3 regions of the Holtiella tumoricola genome follow, and region 3 is predicted to be linked to each of the others. Evidence: riboswitches for the same ligand, from Rfam matches in the RefSeq annotation. Region 3 holds a riboswitch; each other region holds the start of a gene.
What was found. Region 3 has a riboswitch for cobalamin ahead of PBV87_RS02770 (cobyric acid synthase). Riboswitches for the same ligand answer to the same signal wherever they lie in the genome.

Region 1 (3,286 bases), on a different contig from region 3:
CCAATAATTATAATTCCTTTAATCTATTTTATATATAAGTTTCAACTTATTAATATACTATAATTTAAAGGATTTAACAAGAATATAAGAGAAATTAGAGGAAAAAATAGATAAAGTATAAAATAAAATTTACAATATGTTGGAAAATGTAAAATAGCACTGCTGGATTAAATAAAATGTAACATTTACAATATAAAAATTGAAAATAGTAAAAAGTTATTATAAACTATAACACAGTAAAGTATATGGAAGATGAATCAGAAAGGAAGAGAAAAATGACAATTGACTTCTTAGTAGCACCATTAGTAGGTGGACTTATAGGATATATTACAAATGGTATTGCAATTAAAATGCTTTTTAGACCTTTAAAACCTTTGTATATAGGAGGTAAACCGGTACCTTTTACACAGGGACTTATTCCAAAAGAAAGAGACCGTATTGCCAAAAGTGTAGGGGCAGTAGTAGGGACTGAACTTATTGCGCCTGAGACACTTAAAGAGACGCTTTTATCACAAGAAATGTATACTCATTTAGAGCGTGCTCTTGAAGAATGGTTTATAAGTGCAAAGCAATCTAATAAGACGGTAAGAATGTGTTTAAATGAATTAAGTAGTGAAAGAAATATAGAAGAGGTAGCCATAAAACTTAAAGATATGACGACACAAAAAGCTTATGGCGCTTTAATGAACTTAGAACTTGAAAAGGTTATGGCTGAACGCGCAGCTGTAGGTCTTAAAGCAAACTTAGGATTTTTAGCACATTTTATGAATGAAAGTGTCATGGAAGGTTTACAAATTAAAATAGAAGAAATGATTTTAGAAATGCTTAATACAGAAGCTGAACAGATGATCCACCAAGTGGTAGATAGTGAGGGCGAAAAGTGCTTAGACTACCCTATTTGTGAATTAGCGTCTCAAATTGAAAGTCATGTACCTAAAATTAAGTATTCATTAATGAAGCAATATACTCATATTATAGAAAGTCAATTATCTAGATGGTTAGAAACACTTGATATTAGTAAAATTGTAGAAGATAAAATTAAAAGTTTAGATTTACTTGATTTAGAAAAGATGCTTCTAGATCTTATGCGCAAAGAGCTTAGAGCCATTGTTTGGCTAGGGGCAGTGCTTGGGATGATAATGGGGCTTGTGATGAACTTTATTTAGGGTGTAAACTAATAAGGAATATATAAAGTGAATATACTGTTAGAGGTGCTACTTGTAGCTTAATAGGGAAACAGCTGAAATTGCTGTACGGTCCCGCCGCTGTGATGAGGAGAACTTATTCATACCACTTTCGATAGAGGGGAAGGGAGTAAGTTTGATGAATCTAAGTCAGAAGACCTGCCTACTAATAAAACACCATAACTCTACGAGTGATAGGGGGTGTATGCAAGAACATAGCTAGAAAATCTAGGTATGTATTTTTGGCGTACACATCTCCTACTCATAAAGTGGGAGATTTTTTATTATAAGGAAACTCTATTTTCTAAGATATAAGAACTAAAGGAGAAATTCTTTTGCATATTAAGGAGGTGATAAAGTGGAATCCTATATGGTTAAAGGGCAAGATGTACTACGACTAGGATATACAACAGGAAGTTGTGCAACTGCTGCTGCAAAGGCAGCGACATGGATGTTATTAAAAGGTGAACCAATAGAACAAGTTAAAATCTATACGCCAAAGGGCATAGAACTTTTGTTAGATATACATGATGTGCTAGTAACTCATAAATATGTAAGTTGTGCAGTTGTAAAAGATGGTGGAGATGACCCAGATGTTACCCATGGAATGAAAATATATGTACAAGTATCAAAAAGATTAGAAGAAGGTATTTACATAGATGGTGGAGAGGGGATAGGACGTGTCACTAAGGTAGGGCTTAAATGTCAGGTAGGTGAAGCAGCGATCAACCCTGTACCTAAGCAAATGATTAGACAAGAGGTTGAAGCTGTATGTAAGGATGTTGGTTATATGGAAGGTCTTGAGATTATTGTGTTTGCTCCAGAAGGTGAAAAAATAGCAAAGAAGACATTTAATCCAAGACTTGGGATAGTAGGAGGTATTTCAATACTTGGGACCAGTGGCATAGTAGAACCTATGAGTGAGAAAGCTTTGATAGACACAATCTATACAGAGTTAGAGATGAAGGCTGCAAGTCATGTGAAGCAACTCTTAATTTGCCCAGGGAACTATGGCCGGGACTTTGCAAAAGAGCAGTTAGGATTAGATTTAGAACAAGGCATTAAATATAGCAACTATTTAGGTGAGACTCTAGACCATATTGTGTACTTAGGATTTGAAAAGGTATTGCTTGTTGGACATATTGGTAAGCTTGTAAAGGTTGCAGCAGGTGTAATGAATACCCACTCTAAGTATGCAGATGCTAGGTTTGAAGTACTAGCAAGTCATGCGGCTATGGAAGGTGTTCCTAAAGAAATTATTTGCAAAGTAATGGAATGTGTAACAACAGATGGTGCATTAAGTATTCTAAAAGAGCAGCCTTGTTATAAAAAAGTTATAGCAAGTATCCTTAATAAAATTCAGCGTCATATAAATTTTAGGGTTAAAGATAAAGTACAAGTAGAAATAATTCTTTTTGGAGAAGAAGGTATTCTTGCAAAAACTAAAGAAGTGCAGAAATCTATTCAGCGATTACAAATGGAGGTTGAAGATGGAGAATAAAGGGAAACTATATGGAGTAGGCGTAGGACCAGGAGATCCGCAATTGATGACTTTTAAAGCAGCAGGGGTGATTAAAAAATGTCCGATTATTGCAGTACCTAAATCAGGTGAAAGTGAGCAAATTGCGTTAACCATAGCAAGGCCTTATATAGAGGAGCAGTTTATATTGGACTGCTATATGCCCATGACAAGAGATAAAGAAGCGCTTAATAAAAATCATGAATTAGTAACTAGCAGTATTAGGGAGTATTTAGAAGAGGGAAAGGATGTGGCTTTTTTAACACTAGGTGATCCTACGATTTATTCTACCTATATGTATATTCATCGTCGTATTCAAGCATTAGGCTATAAAACAGAAATTATACCAGGCATATCTTCTATATGCAGTGTAGCTGCAGCATTAAATGATTCTCTTTGTGAGGGAAGTGACTGTTTGCATATTATACCTGCTTCTTATAAGGGAAAAGAAGATTATCTTGATTTAAAGGGTACAAAAGTACTTATGAAAACAGGTAAGTCTATGGAACGATTAAAAGGACATTTAAAAGAAAAAGGCTTATATGAAAAAGCAAAAGCAGTAGAATGTGCCAGTATGCCAAAT
Region 2 (3,286 bases), on a different contig from region 3:
TGAGTCGGCCTAAATGGATTAGACCTTCATCACTATATTTTTTTAATGCATTAACTACAACAACGGTTAAGATACCTTCACTAATTGCAAGTGGAAGTTGAGTAAGTGCAAAGATACCGAGGAATTCAACTAGAGAACCCATAAAGCCACCTGTAGTACTTGGGAAGGCAAGAGCAAGTTGGATCGAGGTCATTACATAGGTAAGTAAGTCACCCAGTGTTGCTGCAAGGAAGATTGCTAACCATCTAGGGGCTTTTGTCTTACTAATAAGTTTATAGATAAAGTAGGCAACAAAGGGACCGACAATAGCCATTGAAAATACATTTGCACCTAATGTTGTAATGCCACCATGAGCTAATAGGAGGGCTTGAAAGAGGAGGACAATACCACCGATTACAACCATAACAGTAGGACCCAGTAAAATTGCTCCAAGTCCAACACCTGTAGCATGTGAACAACTTCCTGTGACAGAAGGAATCTTTAACGCAGATAAAATAAATGCAAAAGCACCAACCATAGCAAGTAATAGTTTGTTCTGCTTATCCTCTGCAACAATCTTTTTAAGTGAGAGTAAGCCTACTACAAAGAAAGGTAAACAAAGTATTCCCCATGAAATACTCCAGCCAACAGGTAGGAAGCCCTCCATAATGTGCATAGCCTGTGTATCTAATGTTACAAGTCCTGCTACAAAACAAAACATAGCAAAAATCATTAATCTTCTTTTCATTTTCCTATCTCCTTTACGGTTAATAATTTATTTAGTAAATCAAAAACTAAGCTTTTAAAGCATCTAAAGCATGCTCTATAAAGAGGTGACGAATAGTTTGACTTTCACCTAGACCTTTTAAGTGGATAATAGGGTCAATGTTGTTTTGTTCTAATAGGTTTTTCCAAGAATCAAGTTCATCTCCAGCCATATCGTTAATAGCATGGTCGCCTGCTACTAACATAAAAGGAGCAAGGTAGGCACGTTTACAGTGAGTTTGTTGGAGCTTTTGAAGTACATCTTCGATAGCAGGAAAGCCCTCTACAGTACCGATGTAGACATTACCATTTACTTGATGGAACATATACTCTAATGCACAGTAAGCAGGGAATACAGGGTGGAAGGTGCCATGCCCCATAAGGATAAGTGCTTCATCTTGTTTTAATTCAGGGAAGAAGTCTAGTGTAGCATGAACTGCTTTTTTGTAGTCTTCGATAGTTGTTAATAAAGGTCTGCCCAATTTAATGCTTTTGAATTTGCTACTAAAGGATTCAATTTCTGAGCTAAGCTTATGATACTCATCTCCACAAATAATGTGTAAGGATTGAATTAAGACTTCCTCGAATCCAGCTTCATAAATAGCATTAAGGGCTTCAACTGGGTTAGGTATAATGAGTCCATCACGTTTGGCAAGACGATCAATTACCATTCTAGATGTATAAGCCCTAAAAAAAGTATAATCAGGAAAAGCCAGCTGTAGATCATGTTCGCACTGTTCAATAGTTTTCTTTCTTGTGTCTTCGTAAGTTGTTCCAAAGCTTACGACTAATAATGCTTTTTTGGTCATGTTTAACACTCCTTATAAAATGTAATAAGGGGATAAAGGCAATAAAAAAAGCCCTCTATGGAGGGCTCTATGTAAAAAATGCGCACAAAAAATACACAAAATACATATTACCTCCTTTCCCACCGAAAGGGTAATGCATCATTTTAGGTAGGTCTCCTGGCTGACGAATCATCCCAACTGTTCACCTTCCCATACTCCTAGTACAGTGGTTAAGCTAAGCTTTTGAACAGATGGTCCTCGTCTACAGTAGCGGGGGCTGCAGTGTATCACACGTTTCCCTATTAAGCTAAAGTAGCACCTAAAATTCTTTTGTTTATATATAGATATTATTTAATTAACCATTTTATTATAGTTTAGAGGAAATAAATAATCTAGTATAAAATTTTTATAGGATAATTTACGCTAAGGAGTTATGCTATAATAAGTTAAGTTATATTCTTATCATGAAGAACAAAGGAGGCAAATCAGTGTGTTTCAAGAAATTTATAAAGCATTCTTAGAAAACATTCCTTGGCCGACATGGATTTCATCAATAGATGCAAAGATATTATTTATAAATAAACCTTATGAAGCAGTATATAATATGAAATTAGAAGAGGTACAAGGAAAACATTTTAAAGAGATTGTACCTGAGAAAATAGCAGAACGTTATTATAATGAACTTATGCAATGTATAGAGAGTAAACAAATTTGTAAAAAAGAAGCATTAGTGAATGGAAAGTATTTAGAGTGTACTTTGTTTCCTATACTGAATGAAGAAGAAAAGGTAGAGGTTGTAGCAGGGATTATATTTGATGTTACAGAGCAAAAAGAAAGAGAACAAGAACTACAAAATGGAAAAGATATTTTAAGGACAATTATAGATTCTTTACCAGAAGCTATTTTTTATAAGGATAAAGAGAGTAGATTTCTAGGTTATAATAAAGCATTCGAAAAGTATTATAATCAACGAGGTATTTATGATATTAAAGGAAGAACGGATCTTGAGATATATGGGGATCAAGAAGTTGCAAAACAGTTTATAATGTTAGATCAAGAGGTCATGGAGTATAAAGAATCTAAGAGATATGAACAGAAGATTGTAGATGATGATGGGATTATGAGAATAGAGGAAAATATAAAAGTTCCTGTACTTGGGGAAGATGGAGAAGCTTGGGGAGTAGTAGGACTATCTAGAGACATTACAGATAAAAAAGCATTAGATGAAAAGTTAAAGTATATTAGTGAAATAGATGCTTTAACGGGTTTATACAATAGATATAGTTTTGAAGAAAAAATAAATCTATATACTAGAGAGGAATATCTGCCATTAGGAATGATTATGGGAGATGTGAATGGATTAAAGCTAGTGAATGATACATTAGGCCATTTAGAGGGGGATGAACTCTTAAAGAGTATTGCAGAAGTATTAAAGAAGGTATGTAAAGCAAAAGGCCATGTATTTAGGTGGGGGGGGCGATGAATTCTTTATCTTAATTCCTAATTGTACAGAAAGTATGTGCGAGGAAATGATGACAGAGATACGTGAATCCTGTGAAAATTATGAGAAACAATTTATTCAATTAAGTATTGCACTAGGAGAAGATGTTAAGTACAACTTAGATGGAAATATTTATGATGACATAAGATGTATAGAAGAAAAGGTTTATCGCCAAAAATTACTTGATAAGAAAAGTATGAAAAGTTCGGTACTGCATACGATGAAAAAGACTTTAGAAGAAAAAAATATGGAG
Region 3 (3,286 bases):
CGTGCAAACTTCATGGGTGAATGTACTGAAGTGGGAATGTATCTTGCTATGAGCCGTCAAGCTGATCGTGAAGGTTATCCAGAAGTTGCAGAAGCTTATAAACGTATTGCCTATGAAGAAGCAGAGCATGCATCTAAATTTGCAGAACTTTTAGGTGAAGTCGTTAAAGCAGATACAAAAGCAAATTTACAAGTACGTGTTGAAGCAGAATATGGTGCATGTGATGGTAAGAAAAAACTTGCTACACTTGCTAAACAACAAAATCTTGATGCAATTCATGACACTGTTCATGAAATGGCTAAAGATGAAGCACGTCATGGGTGTGCTTTCAAAGGATTATTAGACCGTTATTTCAGCTAGGAGGATTACAATGACAAAAGTAAAATGTAGTGTATCAAACTGTTCCTACAATAAAGATCATGTATGCTATGCAGAACGTGTAGCAATTGGCGGACAAGCAGCGGTTGTAGATGAAGCAACTTGTTGTGGTACTTTTTTAAATGAAGATGCTTATAGTAATTTAGCAGAACATACTGCTTACAAATCAGCTTGTAAAGCTGTAAGTTGTACTGTTGCAACTTGTGTACATCATAAAAATGATCAATGCATGTTAGATTGTATTGCTGTAGAAGGTTCAGGAAATGCAGCCGCATACGTGGAAACATGTTGTTCAAGTTTTAAAGCTCAATAAAGTCAGTAAAAAGGTATTCTTTAAGCTAAGCTTGCTAACTTAAGGAATACCTTTTATACTATAATAATAGGCTTATTTAAAATAAAGTATAAAATACCGTTTTAAGGAATATACTAAAAGGGGAGTTTATAAGATGAAAAAAGAAAAATTTTTACAAGAAGCCTTAAGTATTCCTAACCTTTTAAGTTACTTGCGGCTTATAATGATTCCACTTTTTATTTGGACTTATTTTACTGCGACAACGACCACAGATTGCTTAATAGCTGCTGGCATCTTAGTTTTATCTGGAATAACAGATTTTTTAGATGGCTTTATTGCTAGAAGGTACAACCAAGTCACAGAACTCGGTAAATTTATTGATCCATTAGCAGATAAACTTACACAAGCGTCCATTGTGCTGTGTCTTGTTTTTCGTTACAATATGGCGTTCTTGTTAACAATCATTTTTGTTGTAAAAGAAGTGACACAAGGTTTAAGTTGTTTATTCTTATATCGTAAAGGTAAAAAGTTAAATGGCGCACTATGGTATGGAAAAGTTTCTACTGCAGTATTTTATTTTGCAATGATTTTTTTAATCGCAGTACCAATGCTTAGTACAACTGTTGTTAACCTATTGATCTTAATAACAATGGGTGTTTTGATTTTTGCTTTTATTATGTACATGATTATCTTTATACGCATGAATAAACAGTAATACATACTTGACAAGTTGGTAAATATATGTAATGATAAGCCGACAATATCAATAATAATCCACTTATAAGGTGCTTGAAAAAGCTTAATAGGGAAAGTTAAAAGCTGCAGCCCCCGCTACTGTTACTAGGGACGAAGGTGAAAATGCCACTGTAAGGTTACTTATGGTAAGGCCACCGGAGGATGAACTACGAGCCAGGAGACCTGCCTTATAAGTTAAACGTATTCTTTCGGAGGGAAAGACGTATGCTTTACAAGTTAATTCTGTACGCCTATTCAAGTTAGTAGAAGGAATATTCTGCTAACTTTTTTTATTGTAAAAAATTAAAGGAGAATTATATGCATAAACCGAGAGTGATGTTTCAAGGAACAGCTTCATCTGTTGGAAAAAGTGTACTAGTCGCAGGACTATGTCGTGTACTTCATGAAGATGGATATAAGGTAACACCTTACAAATCACAAAATATGAGTTTGAACTCTTATATTACTGAAGAAGGTAAAGAAATGGGGAGAGCACAAGTGATGCAGGCAGAAGCCGCTGGTATTAAGCCCCATGCACTTATGAATCCTATACTGATTAAACCAACTGGTGATATGAAAGCGCAATATATTATCGAAGGTGAAGTTTTTAAAGATATGACAGCTATGGAATATCAACAGTTTAAGCCAGAACTTAAAAAGCGTCTTAAAACATTATATGAAAAATTAGAAGATGATTTTGATGTGGTTGTTTTAGAGGGGGCAGGTAGTCCGGCAGAAATCAATTTAAGAGAAGGAGATATCGTTAATATGGGGATGGCAGAACTTATTGACTCCCCAGTAATTTTAATTGGCGATATTGATAAGGGAGGCGTATTTGCGTCTTTAGTTGGAACCCTTATGCTTTTATCTGAAGAAGAACGTAAACGTGTTAAAGGTGTTGTCATTAATAAGTTTAGAGGTGATCTTGAAATCTTAAAGCCAGGACTTAAGATGTTAGAAGATATCATTCATATTCCAGTTTTAGGTGTGATCCCTTACTTTAAATTAGCTTTAGAAGACGAAGATAGTGTAAGTACTGTTTTTGAGCAACATCCAAGTACACTAGAAGAAAAACTTATTATTAAGATTATAAGGCTTCCACATCTTTCTAATTTTACAGATTTTAATCGACTATTTGCTTTAGAAGGAGTAGCTGTAAGTTATGCATCCAAGCCTCATGAGCTAGAAGATGCAGACTTAATCATTTTGCCAGGATCAAAAAACACAATCGATGACTTGAACTTCTTGAAAGAGGAAGGTTTTGTGCCTATTTTACATAGGCATAAAGCAGCAGGTAAAACATTGTTTGGTATTTGTGGCGGTTATCAGATGCTAGGTCGTAAGTTGTATAATCCAAGCTTAATGGAAACAACCATAAGAGAAGTAGAAGGTCTAAATCTTCTATCTATTGATACACAATTTGAAACTGAAAAGACCATGACACAAGTAAAGGGATATATAGTAAGTGACAAGGGCCATTTAAAAGGGTGTTTAAACCAACCGATAGAAGGGTATGAAATTCACATGGGTCAAACCATTTGGTATGATGAAAGTCTTGTACCTTTTGTGGCATTAAACGAAACATTAGGAAGTGCAGACCATCGTATAGAGGGTTATCATGATCCAGATGCATTGGTTTATGGTACTTATATACATGGTATTTTTGACAAACTCAGCTTTACACTCCCATTTTTAAATGCACTAGCCTGTGCCAAAGGGCTTGGAGCAGACAGCATTAAGCTTGCTGGAAGTACACATACCGATTATGCTGCTTTTAAAGAAAGTCAATATAGTCAATTAGCTAATTTATTAAGAGATCATTTAGACCTCGAAACAATTTATTCCATTTTATTTAAATAATTTATTACATCTTAGGAGGAC

Region 1: it holds a riboswitch for cobalamin, as region 3 does, so the genes downstream of both, cbiD (cobalt-precorrin-5B (C(1))-methyltransferase CbiD) here and PBV87_RS02770 (cobyric acid synthase) in region 3, are expected to answer to the same signal.
Region 2: it holds a riboswitch for cobalamin, as region 3 does, so the genes downstream of both, PBV87_RS06595 (sirohydrochlorin cobaltochelatase) here and PBV87_RS02770 (cobyric acid synthase) in region 3, are expected to answer to the same signal.

What each region holds. Positions count from the first base shown of each region.
Region 1 covers NZ_JAQIFT010000016.1:214,529-217,814, reverse strand. Annotated here, with positions in the region: gene PBV87_RS04610 (DUF445 domain-containing protein) at 246-1,166, shown strand; cobalamin riboswitch at 1,193-1,366, shown strand; gene cbiD (cobalt-precorrin-5B (C(1))-methyltransferase CbiD) at 1,543-2,685, shown strand; gene cobI (precorrin-2 C(20)-methyltransferase) at 2,675-3,286, shown strand, end outside.
Region 2 covers NZ_JAQIFT010000028.1:44,676-47,961, forward strand. Annotated here, with positions in the region: gene PBV87_RS06590 (energy-coupling factor ABC transporter permease) at 1-727, opposite strand, end outside; gene PBV87_RS06595 (sirohydrochlorin cobaltochelatase) at 774-1,553, opposite strand; cobalamin riboswitch at 1,683-1,870, opposite strand; gene PBV87_RS06600 (sensor domain-containing diguanylate cyclase) at 2,023-3,015, shown strand; gene PBV87_RS06605 (HD domain-containing phosphohydrolase) at 2,990-3,286, shown strand, end outside.
Region 3 covers NZ_JAQIFT010000013.1:29,497-32,782, reverse strand. Annotated here, with positions in the region: gene PBV87_RS02785 (NADH peroxidase) at 1-360, shown strand, start outside; gene PBV87_RS02780 (DUF1540 domain-containing protein) at 371-691, shown strand; gene PBV87_RS02775 (CDP-alcohol phosphatidyltransferase family protein) at 825-1,385, shown strand; cobalamin riboswitch at 1,437-1,610, shown strand; gene PBV87_RS02770 (cobyric acid synthase) at 1,724-3,265, shown strand.